Regions from separate parts of the Janthinobacterium sp. BJB304 genome, predicted to be linked through region 2. Evidence: riboswitches for the same ligand, from Rfam matches in the RefSeq annotation. Region 2 holds a riboswitch; the other holds the start of a gene.
What was found. A riboswitch is a leader RNA that binds a small molecule or an ion and turns the genes downstream of it on or off. The one in region 2 is predicted to bind thiamine pyrophosphate.
Positions count from the first base shown of each region.

Region 1: linked by a shared signal. The riboswitch ahead of thiC (phosphomethylpyrimidine synthase ThiC) and the one ahead of CSQ95_RS21125 (TonB-dependent siderophore receptor) in region 2 are both predicted to bind thiamine pyrophosphate.

Region 1 is NZ_PDZN01000009.1:120,718-132,521, reverse strand. Features, by position in the region: gene CSQ95_RS12845 (UvrD-helicase domain-containing protein) at 1-2,117, opposite strand, end outside; gene CSQ95_RS12840 (hypothetical protein) at 2,227-2,502, shown strand; gene CSQ95_RS12835 (hypothetical protein) at 2,499-3,362, opposite strand; gene CSQ95_RS12830 (S-(hydroxymethyl)glutathione dehydrogenase/class III alcohol dehydrogenase) at 3,547-4,653, opposite strand; gene CSQ95_RS12825 (ANTAR domain-containing response regulator) at 4,868-5,503, opposite strand; gene thiE (thiamine phosphate synthase) at 5,582-6,205, opposite strand; gene CSQ95_RS12815 (hydroxymethylpyrimidine/phosphomethylpyrimidine kinase) at 6,215-6,979, opposite strand; gene CSQ95_RS12810 (thiazole synthase) at 6,979-7,773, opposite strand; gene thiS (sulfur carrier protein ThiS) at 7,799-8,002, opposite strand; gene thiC (phosphomethylpyrimidine synthase ThiC) at 8,023-9,936, opposite strand; TPP riboswitch at 10,016-10,131, opposite strand; gene CSQ95_RS12795 (hypothetical protein) at 10,240-10,494, opposite strand; gene CSQ95_RS12790 (response regulator) at 10,533-11,339, opposite strand; gene CSQ95_RS12785 (ATP-binding protein) at 11,369-11,804, opposite strand, start outside.
Region 2 is NZ_PDZN01000019.1:31,284-43,087, reverse strand. Features, by position in the region: gene CSQ95_RS21140 (DUF2867 domain-containing protein) at 1-198, shown strand, start outside; gene pnuC (nicotinamide riboside transporter PnuC) at 284-895, shown strand; gene CSQ95_RS21130 (AAA family ATPase) at 895-1,452, shown strand; gene CSQ95_RS21125 (TonB-dependent siderophore receptor) at 1,563-3,710, opposite strand; TPP riboswitch at 3,796-3,893, opposite strand; gene CSQ95_RS21120 (iron-containing alcohol dehydrogenase) at 3,961-5,118, opposite strand; gene CSQ95_RS21115 (hypothetical protein) at 5,261-5,566, shown strand; gene CSQ95_RS21110 (Imm26 family immunity protein) at 5,660-6,139, shown strand; gene CSQ95_RS21105 (sensor histidine kinase) at 6,290-7,648, opposite strand; gene ompR (two-component system response regulator OmpR) at 7,662-8,363, opposite strand; gene CSQ95_RS21095 (hypothetical protein) at 8,627-9,016, shown strand; gene CSQ95_RS21090 (flagellar assembly protein A) at 9,287-11,146, shown strand; gene arfB (alternative ribosome rescue aminoacyl-tRNA hydrolase ArfB) at 11,266-11,664, opposite strand.

The DNA of each region.
Region 1 (11,804 bases), on a different contig from region 2:
TGTGCAATCGCATTGTCCGAACCGAGGCTGGCCACCTTGGGCGCCTCGTCCCAGGCTGACTTGCGGTTGCCGAACCAGTTCGCCTGCACCTTCGGCGACAGCCATTTCAAGGACTCTTCCGGCAACTCGTCGAAGAAGCGCGACTTCATGTTGTAGCGCGTCTGGCCGTGCAACATGCGCGTCTGCGAGAAGCTCATGTAGAGCCGCTTGCGCGCGCGCGTGATGGCCACGTACATCAGCCGGCGTTCCTCTTCCACGCCGTTGTCTTCCTTCGAACTGCTTTCGTGCGGGAACAGGCCCTCTTCCAGGCCCGTAATGAACACATTGTCGAATTCCAGGCCTTTGGCCGAATGTACCGTCATCATCTGCAGCGCATCCTGGCCCGCCTGCGCCTGGTTGTCGCCCGCTTCCAGCGACGCGTGCGAGAGGAAGGCGGAGAGCGGCGACATCACGGCCGGCAGCGGCGCGTCGGCATCTAAAATTTCGATGCCGTCCTGGTTGGCGACGGGTGCGCCCGACTGCGCCTGGGCGGCAGGCCCCAGGTGAGCCGGTGCGCCCTGTCCAAAACCTTCCTCGGAAATGAATTGGCTGGCCGCGCTGACCATCTGCTCCAGATTCTCGATGCGGTCGGCGCCTTCCTTTTCATTCTGATAATGCTGGAGCAAGGTACTCGCTTCCAGCACGACTCTGACCATTTCCGGCAGAGATAATTGCTGCGTTTCGAAGCGCACGCCTTCGATCAGTTTCACGAAACCGGCCAGCACGCTGCCCGCCTTGCCCGCCACATACGGCACGGATGCGTACAGCGAAATGCCGTACTGTTCCGACGCGGCCTGCAATTGCTCGATCGAACGCATGCCGATGCCGCGCGTGGGGAAATTGACCACGCGCAAGAAAGCGGAGTCATTGTGCGGATTGTCCATCAACTGCAAATAGGCAATTGCGTGCTTGACCTCGGCGCGCTGGAAGTAGCGCTGGCCGCCATACACGTGGTACGGAATCGCGGCCGAGAACAGCGCATGTTCGATCACGCGCGACTGCGCGTTCGAGCGGTACAGAATGGCGATTTCGCTGCGCGAGGCGCCATCGGCGATCAGGCTTTTCGCTTCTTCGATGATCCACTGCGCTTCCTGCAAGTCGGAACTGGCTTCATACACGCGCACCTGCTCGCCATGGCCCGCGTCCGTGCGCAAATTCTTGCCCAGGCGCTTGCTATTGTTCGCGATCAACACGTTGGCACTGTCGAGGATGTGGCCGTGCGAGCGGTAGTTCTGCTCCAGCTTGATCAAGTTCTTGACCTGGAACTCATGCTCGAAGGCGCTCATGTTGCCCACGTTGGCGCCACGGAAGGCATAGATGCTCTGGTCATCGTCGCCGACGGCAAACAGGGCGCCGCCATCGCGGCTGCCGTGGCCGGCCAGCAATTTCAACCAGTTGTATTGCAGGTTGTTCGTATCCTGGAACTCGTCGACGAGGATGTGGCGGAAGCGCGCCTGGTAATGCTCGCGCAACGGTTGATTGCGGCTAAGCAATTCATACGTGCGCAGCAACAGTTCCGCAAAATCGACGACGCCTTCGCGCTGGCATTGGTCGTCGTACAACTGGTAAAGCTCGACCATCTTGCGCTCATGCGCGTCATACGCTTCCACGTCCGTGGCGCGCAAGCCCTGGTCCTTGGCGTTGTTGATGAAATACATCACCGTCTTCGGCGGGAATTTCTCATCATCAATGTTGTTCGCCTTCAACAAGCGCTTGATCACGGATAGCTGATCCTGCGAATCGAGGATCTGGAACGTCTGCGGCAAGGCCGCGTCGCGGTAATGCGTGCGCAGCAAGCGGTTGCACAGGCCGTGGAAGGTACCGATCCACATGCCGCGCGTGTTGATCGGCAGCATGGCCGACAGGCGCGTGAGCATTTCCTTGGCGGCTTTATTCGTAAAGGTCACGGCCAGGATGCCGGGCGGCGATACCTGCTGGGTCTGGATCAGCCACGCAATGCGGGTGGTCAGCACGCGGGTCTTGCCCGAACCGGCGCCGGCCAGGATCAGCGCATGCTGGGCCGGCAGGGTGACGGCAGCCAATTGTTCGGGATTGAGGTTGTGAAGAAGATTTTGCATCCCGTGATTATACCGGCATGGCTAAAAATACTGTGCATTTGTCCAGCGGTCGCGCCATTTTACCCACGCGCGCTACAATCGGCATCCCGACACAATGGCCTGTATCCCCATGACACCACCCACCCACCTCGACGGCGCCCGCGTACTGACCTGGGCCTGGTCCGACCAGCCCTTCGGCCACGTCGCCAGTGAAGACGGCACCGCCCCCGTCGCCATCCACGGCCTGGCCGTGTGCCAGTATGCGGGCGAGGCGCGCGTCTACCGTTTCAGCTGCGACGCTCGCTGGGAAACGCTGCAGGATGAGGTGTATGCGAGCGAAGACGAGGCCAGGGCGCAGCTGCCGGCGCAATACCGGGCCGTAGCCGCCAGCTGGAACCAAGTCTAGCGCACCGGCTTGGCCTTGCCTTCGCTGAGCGCCTGGGCAATCACCTGGCGCGTGGCCTTGTCGGCTGCCTTGGTGGCTTTTTCCTGCTGGCGTCCCAGCGCTTCCATCTGCTTGCCCAGGGTTTCCATCGGCTTGCCGCGCTGATCCATCTGGCGCGACAGCGCATCCACCTTGTCCGCCTCGCGTTCTTGCGCGGCGGCAATGCGGTCGTTGACCTCTTCCATGGCGTCCTGCGCATCTTCCATCTGCTGCTGCAGGCGTTCCACCTCGCGTCCGGCCGCGCGGCGCGCCGTCTCCGTGGTGGCATGCGCCTGGCGGCGTGCCGCCTCGCCCATCTTGCGGCCCAGTTCCTGCTGCTGGCGGCCCAGCGCCTGCAGTTGCGCCACATCGCGCGCGCCGACGTTCGCCTGCGCCGCGCCATGGGCGCCCATCTTGCTGCCCAGTTCGCCCATCGCCTTGCCGTGTTCGCTCATCTGCTTGCCCAGGCCGCTCATCTGAAAGCCCAGATCTTGCGACGGTTTCCAGGCGTCGCGCACGCGGGCCAGCAGCGCGGCATCCTGCGTCACATAGCCCTTGCCCTGGTCGCGGAACCACAGGAACTGTCCCTTGAGCGAACGCTGCAGCTGCTTGATCTGCTGGCCGTCGACATCGGTGCCGGCCATGGTCACGCTATCCTCGCTGCTGTCGACGAGCGCATAGCCATCGCCGCTGCCCATGGAAATATTGATCTGCTTGCTCGGCGCGGCCGGTGCGGCCGGTGCGGCCGGCGGCGCGGGCGGCTGCGGCGGCTGCACGGCCAGCGCGCTGCCGCCAAGCAGGATACCGGCCAGGCTGAGGATCAAACGGTGGGAAGTGGACATGGCTGCCTCGTCGCAAAATTAGTGGAGCATTGACTGTAGCGATGGATGGCGCACGGCTCCAGCGCGGTGCGACAGGCTGCAAAAAGACCTGCCTGGATGGCAGACACGGACGATGGATGGCACGCGGGCAAAAAAAACGGAGGCCGCAGCCTCCGCAAAAACGCCGTGGTACGGCGTATTTCAATTAATACAGCACGACGGAGCGGATCGATTCGCCGCTTTTCATCAGGTCGAAACCTTGATTGATATCATCGAGCTTCAGACGGTGCGTGATCAAGTCGTCGATATTGAGCTTGCCTTCCATGTACCAGTCGACGATCTTCGGCACGTCCGTGCGGCCGCGCGCGCCGCCGAAGGCGGAACCTTTCCACACGCGCCCCGTCACCAGCTGGAATGGACGCGTGGAAATTTCCTGTCCGGCCGCCGCCACGCCGATGATGATGGACTGGCCCCAGCCCTTGTGGCAGCACTCGAGCGACTGGCGCATGGTGGTGGTGTTGCCGATGCATTCAAAACTGTAGTCGGCTCCGCCGTCCGTCAACTGCACGATGGTGTCGACGACGTTTTCCACTTCGTTGGCGTTGACGAAATGCGTCATGCCGAACTTGCGCGCGATGGCCTGGCGCGCCGGGTTGATGTCCACGCCGATGATTTTATCGGCGCCGACCATCTTGGCCGCCTGGATCACGTTCAGGCCGATGCCGCCCAGGCCGAACACGACCACGTTGGCTCCCGCCTCGACCTTGGCCGTAAACAGCACGGCGCCCACGCCGGTGGTGACGCCGCAGCCGATGTAGCAGACCTTGTCGAACGGTGCGTCTTCGCGGATTTTTGCGAGCGCGATTTCCGGCACGACGATGTAGTTCGAGAAGGTGGAGGTGCCCATGTAGTGGAAGATGGGCTTGCCGTCGATGGAAAAGCGCGAGGTGGCGTCCGGCATCAGGCCGCGGCCCTGGGTCGAGCGGATCGACTGGCACAGGTTGGTCTTTTGCGACAGGCAGAATTTGCACTGGCGGCATTCCGGCGTGTACAGCGGGATGACGTGGTCATCCTTCTTCAGGCTTTTCACGCCCGGGCCCACGTCGACGACGATGCCGGCGCCTTCATGGCCCAGGATGGACGGGAAGATGCCTTCGGGATCGGCGCCCGACAGGGTGTAGTAATCGGTGTGGCAAATGCCCGTGGCCTTGATCTCGACCAGTACTTCGCCCTCGCGCGGGCCGGCCAGGTCGACTTCTTCGATGGTCAGCGGGGCGCCCGCCTTCCAGGCAATCGCTGCTTTGGTTTTCATGTGTGTCCTGTCAAAATTTTAAGGTGCGCTACAGCGCGCCAGCATTAACCATGATAGCAAGACAATTCGCCGATGACGAGTGCACGCCCGTTCGGAACGCCACGACGTCTGACAAAATCGTAGCGAGCGGATGTGAGTTGTGGCCGAGAAGCGCAGCTGTGCGCATGCACAGTGAGCATCGCCGGCCGCAAATCGCACCGCGCAGTAGATTTTCTCAGACGTTCTTCTTGGCCCGGTTGAGGAAGGCGCCGTGCAGGCCGTTCAGGGTTTCCTCGGCCAGCAACAGCTGGCTGGCGATTTCATTGATCTTGCGGCGGCTGGAACGGGCATGGTCGCGCAGCACTTCGAACGCCGTGTTGCGGTCCGTCTGGAACTTGCCCATCAGCAATCCAACGGCCAAACTCGTTTCGCGTCCGGCGGCCAGGGCCGCGTTCAGGTTCAGCTCGGTACGCCGCAGCTGGCGGATCTCGTCGGCACGGGCCAGGCCCGCTTCGAACGCGGGCATCAAGCGGCCTTCATCGACGGGTTTCACCACGTAGCCGACGGCGCCGTAGGCAGCCGCCTGCTTGCCCGATTCGCTGTCACCGCTGCCGGACAGGAACATGAACGGCACGCCCGTCTCGCCATGCAGACGCTTGGCCAGTTCCAGGCCGGACATGCCCGGCATGTGGATGTCGAGCAAAGCCAGGTCCGGCTCGCGCTGAGCGATCAGCTGCAGCGCCACTTCGGCCGAATGGGCCAGGGCCGTCTCGTAGCCGGCATGGCGCAGGACTTCGCCGAGGAATTCCAACAGGAGCTGGTCATCGTCAACGATCAGGATAAGGCGTTTCGCGGCGGCTGGCTGACTCATGGGTGGGGAACCTCGGTAATGAATGATGTTCTTATTATATGCCGATTATTGCCCCAAATCAGCCCCGTATGTCCATGCTCATGCCGCGAATAATTGATTGAATTGCTGCACCGCAATATTCACATCGTCCGCCTCGTATGCATTATTAAAGACGCTGCTGATGGCCGCCACCATGTCGGCGCCGCGCGCCACCAGCGGCGCCGCGTTCTCCGGCGTCATGCCGCCGATCACCACGCAGGGCAAGGCGATCTCGCGTTTCGCCTGCAGCACGATGTCCAGGGGCGTGGTCACCGGATACTTTTTCACCAGCGAAGGATAAAAGCCGCCGAAGGCCACATAGCTGGCGCCGCCGGCCTCGGCCGTCCTGGCCAGGGCCATGTCGCCATAGCAGGAAGCGCCGACGATCTTGTCCTTGCCCAGGCGCGCGCGCACCTGCGCCACGGACGCGTCCAGGCCGCCCACGTGCACGCCATCGGCGTCGAGTTCTTCGCACAGCTCGATAAAGTCATTGATGATGAAGGGCACGCCATACTTGCGGGCCAGGGCCAGCAAGGCGCCCGCCTGCTCGCGCCGCTGCTGCGCCTCGGCGCTCTTGTGGCGGTATTGCAGCAGGGCCACGCCGCCGTGCAAGGCCTGTTCCGTGATGTCGAGCAGGCGGTCGGTGTCGTCCCAATTCGGGGTAACCAGATACAGTCCACGCATGATGTTTCCTTATTGAATGAATCGTTGCGGCATAAGCTGACCTGGCGCAATCGCATACGCGCCGGTCAGGGCCGCATGGCAATAGCTTTGCGCCAGATCAAGCGCTTCAGGCAATGCCTGTCCCAGTGCAAGGCGCGCCGCGATGGCCGAGGCCAGGGTGCAGCCGCTGCCGTGAAATTCTCCGGGCAGGCGCGGCCAGCGCCATTCGCGCTCCCCGCCAGCGGCGTCAAACCAGCGGTTGATGATCGTCTCGCCCTCGCCATGGCCGCCCGTCACCAGCACGTGGCCACAGCCTTGCGCGCGCAACGCTGCTTCGCCACCGAGAGCCAGCGCTTCGGGCCCGTTCGGTACGATCACGGTAGTCACCGGCAGCAAGGGCGCCAGCGCCAGCACGGCATCATCCCGGCTGAGCACGTCGCCATGGCCGCTGGCCAGCACGGGATCGAGCACCACGGGCAAGTCCGGCCGGCTTTGGCGCAATTGCGCGATCAGCTGCGCGATGACGGCCGCATTCGCGGCGCTGCCGGGAATGCCGATCTTCACGGCATCGATGGCGATCTTGTCGATCAGCGCCAGCGCCTGCCGGCGCAGCAGCTCCGGCGCCACCGGCTCGACAGCAAACACGCGGTCATTGTCCTGCACCGTCAGCGCCGTGATCACGGGCAAGGCATGCGCGCCCTGCGCCGCAATCGCGACAATATCGGCGGCGATGCCGGCGCCGCCCGACGGGTCGGCGCCGGCAAACACCAGCACCGTCGGCAACGTTGGCACCATCACGCCAGGCGGCCCGCCATCGGCGACGATGGGGAAGCGGCAAATTTGCGCGGCATGCGTCCCGCCAGAAACGCTTCGCGCCCGGCCCGCACGGCCAGCTTCATGGCACGCGCCATGCGCACGGGGTCGCGCGCGCCGGCAATGGCCGTGTTCATCAGCACGCCATCGCAGCCCAGTTCCATGGCGATGGCCGCATCCGACGCCGTGCCCACGCCCGCATCGACGAGCACGGGGACTTTCGCCTGGTCGATGATCAAGGACAAGTTCCACGGATTCAGGATGCCCATGCCCGAGCCGATCAGGGACGCCAGCGGCATGACGGCCACGCAGCCGATCTCTTCCAGAATCTTCGCCTGGATGGGGTCGTCGCTGCAGTAGACCATCACGTCGAAACCATCCTTGACCAGCGCTTCGGCCGCAATCAACGTTTCCGGCATGTGCGGGAACAGGGTCTTTTCATCGCCCAGCACTTCCAGCTTCACCAGGTTGCGCCCGCCCAGCAGTTCACGCGCCAGCTGCAGGGTGTAGACGGCGTCTTTCGCGTTGTAGCAGCCGGCCGTGTTCGGCAGTATCGTGTACTGGTCGGGCGGCACGAAGTCCAGCAGGCTGGGCGCGTTCGGGTCCTGGCCAATGTTGACCCTGCGGATCGCCACCGTGATGATCTGCGCCTCGGCAGCGTCCGTCGCTTCGCGCGTCTGCGGCAAATCCTTGTACTTGCCGCTGCCCACCAGCAAGCGCGATTGATATTGCTTGCCTGCGATGGTCAGCAGGTCGTCATGTGTTGCGGTATTCATGTGCTTTTCCTTGTCTATTCTCAACTCAGCCGCCGCCGATGGCGCGGACTATTTCAACCTGGTCTTGCACCTGCAAGACCTGTCCCGGCCACGCCTTGCGCGGCACGACGCTGCGGTTGACGGCCAGCGCCAGGGCCTGGTTTTCCAGCGACAGGGCGGCGATCAATTGGTCCAGGGTTTGCCCCGGCGGCACCTGGTGCGGTGCGCCGTTGAGCGTGATGGATATCAATGCAGGCATCACGCTCTCCTTCAGACCTTGCGGTACAGCTCGGCGCCGTTCTTGATGAACTCGATGGCCTTGATTTCCATGCCCTGCTGGAGCGCCTTGTCTTCCGCGATGCCCATGCCGGCCGCGTATTCGCGCACTTCCTGCGTGATCTTCATCGAGCAGAAGTGGGGGCCGCACATGGAGCAGAAATGCGCCACCTTGGCCGAATCCTTGGGCAAGGTTTCATCGTGAAATTCGCGCGCCTTGTCCGGGTCCAGGCCGATGTTGAACTGGTCGTCCCAGCGGAATTCGAAGCGGGCTTTCGACAGCGCGTTGTCGCGGATCTGCGCGCCCGGGTGGCCTTTCGCCAGGTCGGCCGCATGCGCCGCGATCTTGTAGGTGATGATGCCGTCCTTGACGTCGGCCTTGTTCGGCAAGCCCAGGTGTTCCTTCGGCGTCACGTAGCACAGCATGGCCGTGCCGTACCAGCCTATCATGGCCGCGCCGATGCCCGAAGTGATGTGGTCGTAGCCGGGCGCGATGTCGGTCGTCAATGGTCCCAGCGTGTAGAACGGCGCTTCGCCGCACTGCTCCAGCTGCAAGTCCATGTTTTCTTTAATGAGTTGCATGGGTACGTGGCCCGGGCCCTCGATCATCACCTGCACATCGTGTTTCCAGGCAACCTGCGTCAGCTCTCCCAGGGTCTTCAATTCGCCCAGCTGCGCCTCGTCGTTGGCGTCGTAGATGGAGCCGGGGCGCAAGCCGTCGCCCAGCGAGAACGACACGTCGTAGGCCTTCATGATTTCGCAAATCTCTTCGAAATGCGTGTACAGGAACGATTCCTGATGGTGAGCCAAACACCATTTGGCCATGATGGAGCCGCCGCGCGAGACGATGCCCGTCAGGCGCTTGGCCGTCATCGGCACGTAGCGCAGCAGCACGCCCGCGTGGATGGTGAAGTAATCGACGCCCTGCTCGGCCTGTTCGACAAGGGTGTCGCGGAAGATTTCCCACGTCAGATCTTCGGCCTTGCCGTTGACCTTTTCCAGCGCCTGGTAAATGGGCACGGTGCCGATCGGCACGGGGCTGTTGCGCACGATCCATTCGCGCGTTTCATGAATATGTTTGCCAGTGGACAAGTCCATCACGTTATCGCCGCCCCAGCGGATGGCCCAGGTCATCTTTTCCACTTCCTCGCCGATCGACGAGGTGACGGCCGAGTTGCCGATATTCGCGTTGATTTTCACGAGGAAATTGCGGCCGATGATCATCGGTTCGACTTCCGGGTGGTTGATGTTAGCGGGGATGATGGCGCGACCGCGGGCGATTTCCTCGCGCACGAATTCCGGCGTGATTTCGGCCGGAATGCTGGCGCCGAAGGACTGGCCCGGGTGCTGGCGGCCCATCAGGTCGGCCAGGCGTTCGCCCATGGGGCCGGAAGCTTTCAGTTCGCGCAAATACTCCTGGCGGCGCATGTTTTCGCGGATGGCGACGAATTCCATTTCCGGCGTGATGATGCCCTGGCGCGCGTAATGCATTTGCGTCACGTTCTTGCCGGCAATGGCGCGGCGCGGCTTGCGGTGCAGATTGAAACGCAGCTCGGCCAGCTTCGGGTCCGCCAGGCGGGCGATGCCATAGTCGGAGGTGGGGCCGGGCAATTCTTCCGTATCGGCCCGCTCCATGATCCACGGCAGGCGAGGCGTATCGAGGCCCGAGCGGATGTCGATCTGCACGTCCGGGTCCGTGTAGGGGCCGGACGTGTCGTAGACGTAAATCGGCGGATTCTTTTCGCCGCCGAACGACGCTTCCGTGTCGGACTGGCTGATCTCGCGCATGGGTACGCGGATGTCGGGGCGGCTGCCTTCGACGTAGATCTTGCGCGAATTGGGCAGCGGCGCGATGGCAGCTTCGTCGACCGTGGCGGTGGCGGAGAGGAATTTCGGGTTGGCGTTCATTTTGGCTCCTTGGCTAGACTATTTTTAAGCCTGGAGCCAGCTAAGGAGGTTCGGAATTACGCACGCGGAAAGGCGGGGTGCGTTCATCCTAAAGCTTCCCTTCGCTGGCATTATCCAGATCAGGTTCGGAGGGTATTTCTCACCCGCGCTTGCACCGTGTTTCCACAGCGAAAGGCAGGACCCCTAGCGTTTGCCGCCTTGCGGCAGCGAGCCAATTATACGCGGTTCACGCCGCGTGGCCAGATGATTTCTTGCCGGTGTCGTCTTTGCGCATCTGCTGCAATGCAGCAGACGCCATCGCGCTTATTTCTTCTTGCCCCAGCGCCAGGCGGTCGGTTCGCCCTTCAGCTGGCAGATGAAAATGAGCACGGCAACGATGGCCGCTTCATACACGATGTAGCCGACGAGCATGGTTTGCGGCGGGAACAGGAAGGCGCCGCAGGCGAACAGCGCCAGCGCGGCCAGGAACACCAGCCAGCCCTGCCAGGTGATGGGCAAGCCCCATCCCCAGCCATAGGTCTTGGCGGGAAACCAGTAGGAGGGAGATTTGTCAGTCATGATTTTTCCTGGTCAATATCAATAACGCCAAGTATAAATCACGCTCCCCGCAAGCGCTCCGTGACATCGAGGCCGATGCCGCGGTAGCCGATGAAGCGGCTGCCATTGTCGAACATCGGTTCGCCGCTGACCTGCAGGTACTGCGTGCTGCCGTCGAGGTTGGCGCGGCTGTAGATGAAGTCGAGAAACGGTTCGCGCGCGGCGATCTTGGCGTCGAGCAAGGAGCGCTCGGCGGCGTTCCAGCGCTGCGGCTCTTCCTCGCTGCCGATGCCCAGCATTTCAGCCACGGGGCCGGAAAAGCGCGTCAAATTTCCCTGTGCATCCTGTTCCCAGTACCAGTCGGACGACAGTTCCGTGAAGCGCTGGAAGCGCGCTTCGCTTTCGCGCAACTCCGCCGTGCGGTCTTCCACCATCTGTTCCAGCGACTTGTTGTATTCCGCCAGCTTCTGGTACAGCAAGCGCACTTCCAGCATGTTGTGGATGCGCGTCTTGACTTCCACCAGGTCGAAGGGCTTGCTGACGAAATCCTTGGCGCCCGCCTGCAGGGCGCGCAGCTTGTGGCCGGGCTGGGCCGTGATCACCAGCACGGGCAGGTAGCTGCCCGCTTCGAGGTCGCGCAAGCCTTCCATGACTTCGAAGCCATCCATTTCCGGCATCTGCAAGTCGAGCAGGATCAGGTCGTAGCGGTGCTGCTGATGCAGCGCGCGCACGGCTTGCGGGTCCATGGTGGACGTGATGCGCGTGTAGCCGGCATTGCGCAGCACCTGTTCCAGCAGCATGACGTTCGCCTCCTGGTCATCGACGATGAGGATGCTGGCGTTCAGGATCTCGGTGGCTTGAAGCATGGCGGTATTCCTAAAATTGATTGCTGAATTTAGCGTATTGCGTGAGTGTCGTCGGCCAGGCCGTGCGCGGCTGCATGGTGCAGGGCCACGTCGAGCGCGTCCATGAATTCGACCACCTTGATCGGCTTGGTCAGATAGCGGAAGAAGCCCGCTTGCAAGCCTTTTTCGATGTCGCGCGGCACGGCGTTGGCCGACAGGGCCATGACGGGAATGTGGCTGGTGAGGGGATCATCATGCAGGATGTGCAGCGCGCCGTAGCCGCTGATGCCGGGCAGGTTGATATCCATCAAGATCACGTCCGGCTGATAGGTGCGCGCCAGGTCGATGCCCAGATGCGCATCGATGGCCGTCAGCAGTTTCAAGTCGCTGCGGCGGGCGATCAATTGCTCCACCAGCGCCAGGTTGGCGGGATTGTCTTCCACGTACAGCAAGGTGCGCTGGCTTTCCTGCGGTTCCTGCACCTGC
Region 2 (11,804 bases):
GAGGATGACAGCCACCTCGATTTCCGCCTGTCGGTGCTGCGCAACCGCGACGCGGGCCGCCATGGCAACGTGACCGTCTCCAGCGTCGTGCATTGCCATAACCGGGTGGGGCGTGCCTATATCATGCTGATCCGGCCGTTTCACAAGCTGATCGTACGGCATTCGCTGGCGCGCGCCGCCAGGGCAGGCTTCGCCTGAGGCGGGGAGGGGCGGACGGCAAGGGCAATCTTGCTTATTCATGGCCGGTATTGCATACTGCACCACCAGCCTCATCACGATTCCCATGAACGATACGCTTCTCCTGCTGGGTTTTGCCACCACGCCCCTTGAACTGATTTCCTTTGTCCTGGCACTGACAACCGTTGCGCTGAACATCCGCCAGAATCACTGGGCGTGGCTGTTCGCCATCATTTCCTCGGCCGCCTACGGTTTCGTGTTTTTCGAATCGCGCCTGTATGGCGACATGGCCTTGCAACTGCTGTTCATCAGCGTCTCGTTCTGGGGCTGGTACCAGTGGCTGCATCCGGCTAGCGGCGGCAAGACCCTGCCCGTCACGCGGCTGGGCATGCGCGGCTGGCTGGGCAGCGCCCTGGCGTGGCTGGCGGGCTTTGTGCTGCTGGCCTGGCTGCTGACCTCCACCGACACGGACGTGCCCCATGCGGACGGTTTCCTGACGGCAGGCAGCCTGGTCGGGCAGTTTTTGTTATCGCGCAAGAAGCTGGAGAACTGGATCGTCTGGATCGTCGTCGACGTGCTGTACGTGTGGCTGTACCTGCACAAGGACCTGACCCTGACGGCCATCCTGTATGCCGTGTTTGTCGTCATGGCCACGATCGGCTTGCTGGCGTGGAAAAAAGCGGCGCCGGCCGCGCCCGATGCAATGGTCCTCAAGTGATGGGCCGCTGCGTGCGCGTGGCCATCCTGGGCGCGGAATCGTCGGGCAAGTCGACCCTGGCGGCCGCCCTGGCCGAGCGCTACGGCACCGTCTGGGTGCCTGAGTATTTACGTGAATTCGTCGCCACGCAGGGCAGGGTGCCTGTGGCGGAAGACCAATATGGGATTGCGCGTACGCAAGTTGAACGCGAAGCGGCCGCGGCCGCACAGGCGCGCAACTTCCTGTTCTGCGACACGACGCCCTTGATGACGGCGGTTTACAGCCGCCATTATTTCAATGGCGCCGATGCGCAACTGGCGGCGCTGGCCGATGCCGCGCACTACGATTTGACCCTGGTGACGGCGCCCGACAGCCCGTGGGTGGCCGACGGCTTGCAGCGCGAGTCCGAAGCCGTGCGCCAGCTGATCTACCGCTACCTGCTCGACGAGCTCGACGCGCGCGGCATCGCCTATCACGTGCTGCGCGACAGCCTGGAGGCGCGCCTGGAACAGGCGGCGCCCTTGCTGCAACAGGCGCTTGCTGCAGCGCCTGCCATTTCCTTTCCCTACAACGCCTAACAAAACCGTAGCGAGCGGCAGCGAGTTGTGGCCGAGAAGCGCAGCTGTGCGAATGCACAGTGAGCATCGGAAGCCGCAAATCGCGACGCGCAGTAGGTTTGGTTAGGTGTTTAAAAGTCGAACTGCGCGGAAACCTTGAACGTGCGGCTGGCGCCCGGATACAGATAGCCGTCCGATTCCGGCGTCACGTCGCGCCAGTAGAACTTGTCGGCCACGTTGTTGACGGCGGCGCGCAGCACGGCGCGCGTGCCGGCGATGCGCGTGGCGTAAGCGGCGCCCAGGTTGAACACGTGGTACGACGGCACGAAGGTCGTGTTGTTGTACTCAAACGCTTTCTTGCCCGCATATTCCCAGCTGCCATTCACGCTCAGGCCCGCCACCTGTTGTACGGCGTAGTCCGCATGCACGGCCGCCTTGAAGGCGGGCACGTTGGGTACGCGCTTGCCGTCGAGGTCCGCATTGCCCGTGCCCGACTGCTGGCTGTTCAGGGCCGTCACGGAAGCGCCCAGGCTCAGGTTGGCGCTTGCCTTGCCCTGGGCCGACAATTCCAGGCCGCGGTGCTGGGCCTGGCCTTCGCGCACGAAGTAGCCGGCCGTGTTCTGGAATTCCAGGCCCTTGCGGATCTGGAACAGGCTGGCCGCCAGCATGAAGTCCGGCGTCACATCTATCTTGGCGCCGAGTTCGATCTGCTTCGAGCGGCTCGGTGACAGTTCTTCATTGGCATTCATCGCCTTGCGGTCGGCCGTGCCGCCATGTTCCATGCCCTGCGAATAGGCCGCATACACGGACACATTGTCGAGCGGGGTGTAGACGAGCGATACATTCGGCAGCAGGAAATCGTGCTTGGCGCGGATTTCCGTGTCGGCCTTCAGCACGTACTGGTAGCCATCGACATTGATATGGCGCAAGCCGCCATGCAGTTTCCAGTTCGGCGCCAGGCTGACGATATCCTGCACGAAGACGGAGTTTTCCGTATCCTTGCGCACCAGGCGCACGGGGCCCGTGACGCCGGGCGACGTGCCGACGATCTGCGGCTGGTAGATGTTGCTCACGCCCACCCAGTCGTACACGTACAGGCCGGCGCGGTCCTTGCGGCGGAAGGTCGAGACGCCGGCCGTGAAGTCATGGCGCAGGGAGCCGGTGGCGAACTTGCCCTGGATCATGGCTTGCGCGCTCAGCGGCTTTTTCGTCTCGCCCAGGCTGCGGTAGTCATACACGTCGTAATCGCCATTGCCGCAGAAGCCGGGGTACAGGTCCTGTCCGCTGCAGCCATACGGGAAGGCCGTGTAGTCGTCGCGCTTGAACGAGTGCTGGTTGGCCGACAGGGTGGCGTGCCAGTCGTCATTGAAGGCGTACTGGAAGCGCAGGCCGATATTGCTGGTGACGGTTTCCACAGGGCGCGTCCACGGCTGCAGGTTGAGCATGGCGTCGGCGCTGATGCCGGTCGGCAAGGTCTTATTGTTCAGCAGCTGGAAGCCGGGCGCCGTCGCCTGCGCCTTTTCCTGGTAGTCGGCGTCCAGTTGCAGCAGGGCTTGCGGCGAAATCTGCCAGTCGAAGGCGCCGGAAATGAACTTGCGGTTGCCGTCCGCACCCTTGATGTAGGAGCGCAGGCGCTCGGCCGCCACGTTGACGCGGTAGCCGAAGCGCGTGTCTTCCAGGCGGCCGCCCAGGTCGACGGCGCCGTACAGGGTGCCCCGCTCGCGCGTTTCCACGGTGACCGTGCGCAGCGGCGCGGCGGTGGGGCGCTTGACGATGAAGTCGATCACGCCGCCCGGCGCGGCCACGCCTGCCTGCAAGCCGGCCAGGCCTTTCAGCACTTCGATGCGTTCCTTGTTTTCCAGCGGAATTTGCGTGTCGCCAGGAATGGCCACGCCATCCTTGCGGTAGCTGGAATTGTTGTCGAGCTTGAAGCCGCGGATCGTGAACTGTTCCGCATAGCCGACGGCGTTGTAGGCATCGTTGATGCTGGCGTCGAGCTTGACGGCATCGCTGAGGTTGCGGATTTGCAAGTCCTGCATGTCTTTTTGCGAAATGACGGTGACGGACGCGGGCGTCTGCAGCAGCGGCGCGTCGCTGAAACCGCCCACGGAGGCGCGCTTGGCGGCCGGCGCCTTGCTGGCCGTGACGACGACTTCGGCCATATTCTGGGCCTGCGGCTCGGCGGCTTCGGTGCTGTCATTTGCGGCAAAGGCAGGCGCGGCAAACGCGTGCAGGATGGCCAGGGTCAATACAGAAACGGATAAATTCGGTGTGGACATAGAGTGCTCGTGGTTCAAGCCGTCTCGGGAAAGAGCACGGCAGGCTGCTTGTTCGGCTGGCGCCAACGCAGGAGCTATCAAAGGAGGGAGGTACTTTGCGCTTTCCTTCGCTGGCATTATCCAGATCAGGTACGAAGGGTATCTCTCACCCGGATGACTGCTCCAGGACCCCTAGCGAAATGACAGCTTAGCATGAAGCACGGCCAGCTGTCCCACCCGGCTGACCGTTTTACAACACTGTGACGCGAATCTACAAACTGAGTTCGAGCACCTTGCGGCTGACGGCGGGCGTGATGTCGCGCTGTTCGCCCAGCGCCGTCATGCCGTGCGCTTCCAGGGCGGACACGACGGCGTCCACGCTCGCGTGGTTCAGACCGTAGTCGGCCAGGCGCGTCTTGACGCCCATGTGGCGGAAGAAGAATTCCGTGCGCGCGATGGCCGCCTCGATGCGGCCGTCCTCGTCGCCGCCATCGAGGCCCCACACGCGGGCCGCATATTGCAGCAGCTTGACGCGCTTGGCCTGTTTGCGCACGCGCAGCATGCTGGGCAGGATGATGGCCAGGGTCTGAGCATGATCGAGCTCGTACAAGGCCGTCAATTCGTGACCGATGGCGTGCGTGGACCAGTCCTGCGGCACGCCCACGCCGATCAGGCCGTTCAAGGCCAGGGTGGCGCTCCACATCACGTTAGCGCGCACGTCGTAGTCGTCCGGGTGCGACAGGGCTTTCGGGCCTTCCTCGATCAGGGTCAATAAAATCCCTTCCGCGAAGCGGTCCTGCACGGATGCGTTCACGGGGTAGGTCAAATACTGTTCCATCACATGCGCAAACGCGTCGACGACACCGTTGCCCACCTGGCGCAGCGGCAAGGTGAACGTTTTCGACGGGTCCAGCACGGAGAATTTCGGATACACCTTGCGGCTCATGAACGAGCGCTTTTCCTGGGTGGCCTTGCGCGTGATCACGGCCGAGCCATTCATTTCGGAACCCGTGGCCGGCAAGGTGAGCACCGTGCCGAAGGGCAGGGCGGCCTCGACGATCTTGCCGCCTTTGGCCAGGATGTCCCATGCCTCGCCCTCGTGCAGGGCGGCTGCGGCGATGAACTTGGTGCCGTCGACCACGGAGCCGCCGCCGACGGCCAGCAGGAAATCGATGCGCTCGCTTTTCACCATGGCCACGGCCTGCATCAGGGTTTCATAGCTGGGATTGGGTTCGATGCCGGCAAATTCCAGCACCGTGTGGCCGGCCAGCGCCGCCCTGACTTCATCGTAGACGCCGTTCTGCTTGATGCTGCCGCCGCCGTAGGTCATCAGGACCCGCGCCTGGGGCGGGATCAGGCCGGCGATGGCGGCGATCTGGCCTTGGCCGAAGAGGATTTGCGTCGGATTGTAAAAATCGAAATTGAACATGGGGCTCCCGCTGCCGAGGTGTAGGCTGTTGCTGAGGCATGATTATGGCCGAACGGGTGAAATCGTGTCGTGGACGCTTGAGCTTTTCGCCCGCGCGGTGGAGAATGCAGCCGATGTCACCACCACGCGAAAAGGAATGCGCATGACCACCGTCCCACTGGAAGAATCCGGCTTGCCGGCCACCGCGCTCGACATGCACCGCGCCATCGGCGCCACCATCGCCGCGCTGCAGGCGCTGGACTTGAACAGCCAGCGCTTCGAGGCGTGCACAGACCCGGAACTGCGCCGCGTGCTCGCGCATGCGGGCGACACCAGCCGCAAGGAAGCGGCCATGCTGCTCGAATGGATGCGCCGCCGCGACGCGCGCCTCGATACGGCCATGAAGGAAGCGCTGTTCAAGGCGGGGCCAATTGTTGCCCAGTATCACTATGACGAGAAAATATTGTAACTATTGGTTTGTTGTTGTGGCGTACCATGCGCCATTTAACCTTTGCTTCGCGTAGACTGTGCCCCGAACACGATTTTGGGGGAGTCTGCAGAAATGAAATCATTACCATACCGAGAAGGCAGCTGGTTTGCCGTGCCCCTGCCGGGCGGCGGTTATGCCGTCGGCGTGGTGGCGCGCAGGGCGCCTGCCGGGCGCATCATGCTGGCGTATATGTTCGGGCCGAAGCGCGACCGCTTGCCCACACTGGAAGAGCTGGAAGGCTTGCGGCCGGAACAGGCCGTGCGCCGCCTGCGCACGGGCGACATGGCCCTGCTCAACGAGCGCTGGCCCTTGCTGGGCGACAGTGCTCACTGGGAGCGCGATGCCTGGCCCATGCCGGCCTTTATCCGCCGCAATGAATCCCTGCAGCGCGCCTGGCGCGCCAGCTATGCGGATGCCGATCCTGCCAAGCTGAACCGCGAGGAATCTATCCCCTTCGACACGCCGGGCATGGAAAGCGATTCCCTGTACGGCTACGGGGCGACGGAATTGTTGATGAGTAAATTGTTGGCGCAGGAGCAGGCGTCGGCGTGATGGCTGCCGGGCGGCCTTGGTGCCGGAACTTGCATCGGACCGCGTAGGTCGGCTTAGCGCAAAGCGCGTAAGCCGACACCACCAGCGGCCCAGGTCAACAATGTTGTCGGATTACGCGAGGCAAGGCCTCGCTAATCCGACCTACGCCGCTTATGCCGCCGGCAAGCTGATCTGAAACGCCAGGCCGCCGCCTTCGCGGTTGCGCACCTGCAGTTCGGCGCCGTGGCGCAGCAGCACGCGGTCGACGATGGCCAGGCCCAGGCCAGCGCCGTTGGCTTGTCCGCGCGCCGTGTCGAGGCGGGTGAACGGCTTCATCAGCTGCTCGATCTTTTCCGCCGGCACGCCCGTGCCGTGGTCCTGTACCTCGATGATCACCTTTTTCGCGCCGTGGCTGGTGCGCACCTGGCAGGCGATGTCGATTTCCGTCACGTCGCTGCCCGGCGTCTTGCCATAGCGGCGCGCATTCTCGATCAGGTTGTTCAGCACGCGGCGCAAGTCGGTGGGGTTGCCCATCGCATGCGCGCCATCGGCGATGGTGGCGTTGAGCTTCACGTCCGACAGGCGCATCGCTTCGCGCGTCATATCGTGGAGCAAACCGCTGAGGTCGACGTCGGTAAAGCTCGACGCTTCCGTCGGCTTGGCGTAGTCGAGGAACTGGCCGATGATGGCGTCCATCTGCCCGATATCGGACTGGATGCCTTCGCGCGCCTCGTCCGACAGGTTGGCCATTTCCACTTCCAGCTGCATGCGCGCCAGCGGCGTGCGCAAGTCGTGCGAAATGCCCGCCAGAATCACGGCGCGGTCCGATTCCACTTGTTTCAGATCATCGACCATCTGGTTGAAGCTGCGGTTCGCCTCGATGATTTCGATCGGCCCTTTTTCCGGCAACGGCGCCGGCTGCTTGCCCTTGGCGATGTCGCGCGCGGCCGCCGTCAGACGCGACAGCGGTAGATTGATCAGGCTTGAAATGATGGCCGCGCCCAGCAGCGACAGCAGCGATACCAGGCTGGCCCAGCCCAGCCACTGGAAGCCCGTGAGGCCGCGCAGGCGCTCGCGGTCCAGCATCAGCCAGTATTCGTCGTCGTCGATCTTGAAGCTGACCCAGAAGCCGGCCACGCCGTTGACGCGCGCGGAAAAGCGCGTGTCCTTGCCCAGCTTGGCCTTCACCAGCGCCTCGATCTCCGGCATCAGGTAATTGTCGGGCGGCGGCTCGATGCGGTCGTCCTCTTCCAGCGAGAAGATGCGGATGCCTTCGTTGCTGACGAGGTCGAACAGCAGCTCGCGGCGCAACTCGGGCGCCGAGTGCGTCAGTGCCGCATGCGTGATGGTGACGACGGAAATGATCTGGGCGGAAATCTGCTGCGCCTGCGGCTCGCGCTGGATGACGGAAATCATGCCGATCCAGGTGATCATGCTGACCGTGGTCAAGGTGCCGAGCAGCAAAAAGGTGCGCCAGAACAGGCCGCTTTTCAGCCGCGCCAGGCTGATATCGGGAACAAGCTTCATCATGCCTCGCCAGCGATCAGCGCGGCTGTCCGTCCGGGATGAAGACGTAGCCGAGGCCCCACACGGTCTGGATGAAGAGCGGGCTCGACGGATCGGGTTCGATCAGTTTGCGCAGGCGCGAAATCTGCACGTCCAGGCTGCGGTCGAACACTTCGTATTCGCGTCCGCGCGCCAGTTCCATCAGTTTTTCGCGCGACAGCGGCTGGCGCGCATGGCGGGCAAACACTTTCAATACGGAAAATTCGCCCGTGGTCAGCGGCACCGTTTCGCCATTCTTTTTCAAGGTGCGCGTGCCCAGGTCCAGCACGAAGTCGCCGAATTCGAAGGTTTGCGGCGTTTCCGACGGCGCGCCCGGGATTTCATCAGGACCCTTGCGGCGCAGCACGGCGCCGATGCGGGCCACCAGTTCGCGCGGATTGAATGGTTTCGGCAGGTAGTCGTCGGCGCCCATTTCCAGGCCCACGATGCGGTCCACGTCCTCGCCCTTGGCCGTCAGCATGATGATCGGCGTCTGGTCGCCCGCGCCGCGCAGGCGGCGGCAGATCGACAGGCCGTCTTCGCCCGGCAACATCAGGTCGAGCACCAGCAAGTCGTAGCGTTCGCGCAGCCACAGCTTGTTCATGGCCGTCGCACTCTCTGCCGTGAAGACATTGAAGCCCTGTTCGGTCAGGTAGCGCCGCAGCAGGTCGCGCAGGCGCACATCGTCATCGACCACCATGATTTTTGCTTGGTGGCCATGGATCGATTGCGTTGTTGTATTGCTGCCGGTAGTGGAGGTTGTGGTCATTTAGGGTGTCGTGTTATCTTATATTAGTTGCTATAGTAACGCCTCGCGCGGCGTCGGCAAGGGGCTGTGGCGACCCATTACAAAGTGTTACAAACTTTACCCAATTACTCTTACTGCACCGTGTAAAGCATCATACACTGGGGCCACAGTGGAAATCAGCTTTAGTTTATACGGCATCGCGGAAGAGGAACTCAATGAATATCTTTACTAAAAAAATTCACGCCGCTCCCAGCGCAGCTATTGCCGCACGTACGACTGTGCTGTCCGCATTTGCCGTTTGTTCCGTGTTTGCCGCCAGCCTGGCGCTGGCGCAAAACCAGCCGCCGCCACGCCGTGACGACCAGCAGCAAATGCAGGCCCAGCGGTATGAACAGGTACAGCGCAGCAATAGCAATGATACGCGACTGCGCGAACAGCGTGACGCACGCAGTTTCGACACCCGCGCCGAAGAGCAGCGCCGCGCCAACGAGGGCGCGGACGCCTCACGCCGCACGGGCCGCATGACGCCCGACGAGCGCCGCGACCTGCGCCGCCAGATCAACGAAGTGGGCCAGGACATTTACTCGAATCCGCCGCGTCGTTGATGACATCCGGCAATACCTACTGCGCGTCGCGACTTGTGGCCTGCGATGCTCACTGTACTAAAGTACAGTTCCGCTTCTCGGCCACAATTCACTTCCGCTCGCTACGGTCTTGCCAGATGTCGTGACTTTACCTGAAACATCCATCTCCATTTTTCATTCCCCTGTTTGTTGCGCCAGGATTATGCTAATCCGGCATACCGCCACGCCCCGTGATATTGTTCTAGTGCACTGAGACAATTCTCTGAATGTGTTGCAGAGGGGAGGCAAGTGGTGAGCGACGACGACACACCCGTTCCTGATGCGGCCCCCGCAGGCGGCTTGCCGTACGGCCTGGTCCAGCGCGACGGGGGCGTGTTCCTTGACCTGTCGCTGGCGCCGGCGCAGCTGCGCGCCGCCGTCGACCAGCTGTTCCAGTCGGGGCAGTTGCTGGCTGGCCTCGATTACGGTTTGTTCCTGCTGACCCTGTTCCATGCCCCCACGCCCCGCGCCGCGCCCAAAGGTGACGCCTTGCTGCGCATCGCCGTGCGCGTGGCGCCATTTTCACCCCAGCGCCGCGCCCTGTATAAACAGGTCAAGATCCACGGCGACAGCGCCGAGTTTTACTTTGAAGCATTGCTTCCTGACGCCGATGGCCAGGTGCCTGTGCGCCGCGAGTTTGACGAGCTGGTGGCTGACCTGTGGTGCAAGGGTGTGCACTACGGCATCGATAGTGTGGCCGTGCGCGCCGTTCTCGCCAGCGGCAAGGCCGAGCGCATCACGGTGGCGCGGGTGCTGCCGCCGCAGCCGGGGCGCGACGCCCAACTGGTGGAGGTGTCGCAAGGCATCCACCGCGACGATGCGCCGCGCGAACGCTCCGATGGCCGCCTCGATTTGCTCAGCTTCAAGAACCGCTTTCCGCAAGTCAAAAAACACGCGCGCCTGCTGCGTCTGCTGCCAGGTGCGCCCGGCTTGCCCGGCTATGACCTGGCCGGCAAAGCCCTGCCGCCGCCCGCGCCGCTGGCGCTGGACCTGGCCATAGTGGCGGGGCCGGGGACGGCGGTCGAACATTTCAGCGATGGTGATTTCGTCGTCGCCACCACGAATGGCTATGTGAACGTCGATGAGCACGGCAAGATGTCCATCGAGAACAAGATCGTCAGCCGCGAAGGCGTCAGCAGCCGCACCACGGGCAATCTGAAGCTGCGCGCCGCCTACGAGGAATATGGCGACGTGCAGGAGCAGCGTCAGCTCGACGGCAGCGACATCACCATCCATGGCGACGTGTATGGCCATTTGCACTCGCATGGCGGACTGATCTTGTTGCAGCGCAACCTGGTGGGCGGCACGGCGTTCAATGAACACGGCGACGTGCGCGTCGAGGGCGTCGCGTCCGGTTCCGTGCTGCAGGCCCTCAGCGGCGAAGTGCATGTGAAGCGCGCCGAAAGTTGTGTCATCGCCGGCACGCGCGTGGTGATCGACAGCGCCAGCAATTGCGAGATCATCGCCGACGAGGTCGTCATCGAGCTGGCCGAAGGCTGCGCCGTGGCGGCGCGCACCATCCGCATCGGCAGCGCCGGCCCGCGCAAGCAGGTGGAAATGCTGCTATTTCCCCTCGTGCCCGATTTGAGCGCCCTGGAGCAACAGATCGCCGAGAGTCTGGCCAAGGCCGCGCAGTACCAGCAGGTGCAGCACAAGCGCCAGCAGGAAATTGATGCCATCGCGCAGTTGCCGGAAGTGCGCAACTACCTGACCCTGGCGGGCCAGCTGCGGCGCGGCGAATTGCAGCTGCAGCCGGCGCAACAGCTCCAATACGACAAGCTGGCCGCGCGCATCGCTCCCGTCCTGAAGGAAGTGGCGCGGCTGCGCGTGGAAGTCAAGCAGTCGGAAATTCTGCATGCGCAAATGCTGTCCTTGGTGGCGCAACTGCGCCAGGAGCGGCAGGCGACGGCTGGCCAGTCGCGCTGCAGCCTGGGCCTGGTCGATGGAGAAACGACGGTGCGCGCCCTGGTCGTGCCGCCCGGGCCGGCCAAGGTCTACGACCGGCCGCCGAAAGAGATCAAGGCCTTGCTGCGCAGCGCCACGCCGGCCACGCAAGCGGTGTTCGCGAACAGCACGGGCAGCCTGGACTGGACGTATGCGCCGCCGCCTTAAAATGCCAGACAAAGCCGTCGCGAGCGGCAACGAGTTGTGGCGGAGAAGCGCAGCTGTGCGACTGCACAGTGAGCATCGCAGGCCGCAAATCGCGACGCGCAGCAGGTTGGGTCAGGCATTTAGTCGATCACCTTGCCGCGCGATTGTTTCAGCACGCTGTGCGTGCTCTTGCTGTCGAGGCGGCGCCGCTGCGAGCTGCGTGTGGGCTTGGTGGCGCGCCGTACGGCGGGCAGGAACGTGACGCTGTCGATGATTTCCTGCAGCCGGCGCAACGCTTCTTCCTTGTTCTGCTCCTGGCTGCGCGACTGTTGCGCCTTGAGCACCAGCACGCCATCCTTGCTGATGCGGCTGTCGCGCAGGGCCAGCAGCCGTTCCTTGTACGCTTCCGGCAGCGACGAGGCGGCGATGGGGAAGCGCAGATGGATGGCGCTGGACACCTTGTTGACGTTCTGCCCGCCCGGGCCCTGGGCGCGGATGGCGGAAAATTCAACTTCAGCGGGGTTGACGAGGTGTTGCATGGCCTGCCTGTAGGGAGTGATGTGGGTATTGTAAGGGAAGATGGCTGCGCCGGCGCAAGGGCGGGCGGCCAGTCGATGATGTCTTCCGGGAAAGTTGATGTTTCTCAACGCTGGAGTCGGGGATGCTGGTTAGCATGGGC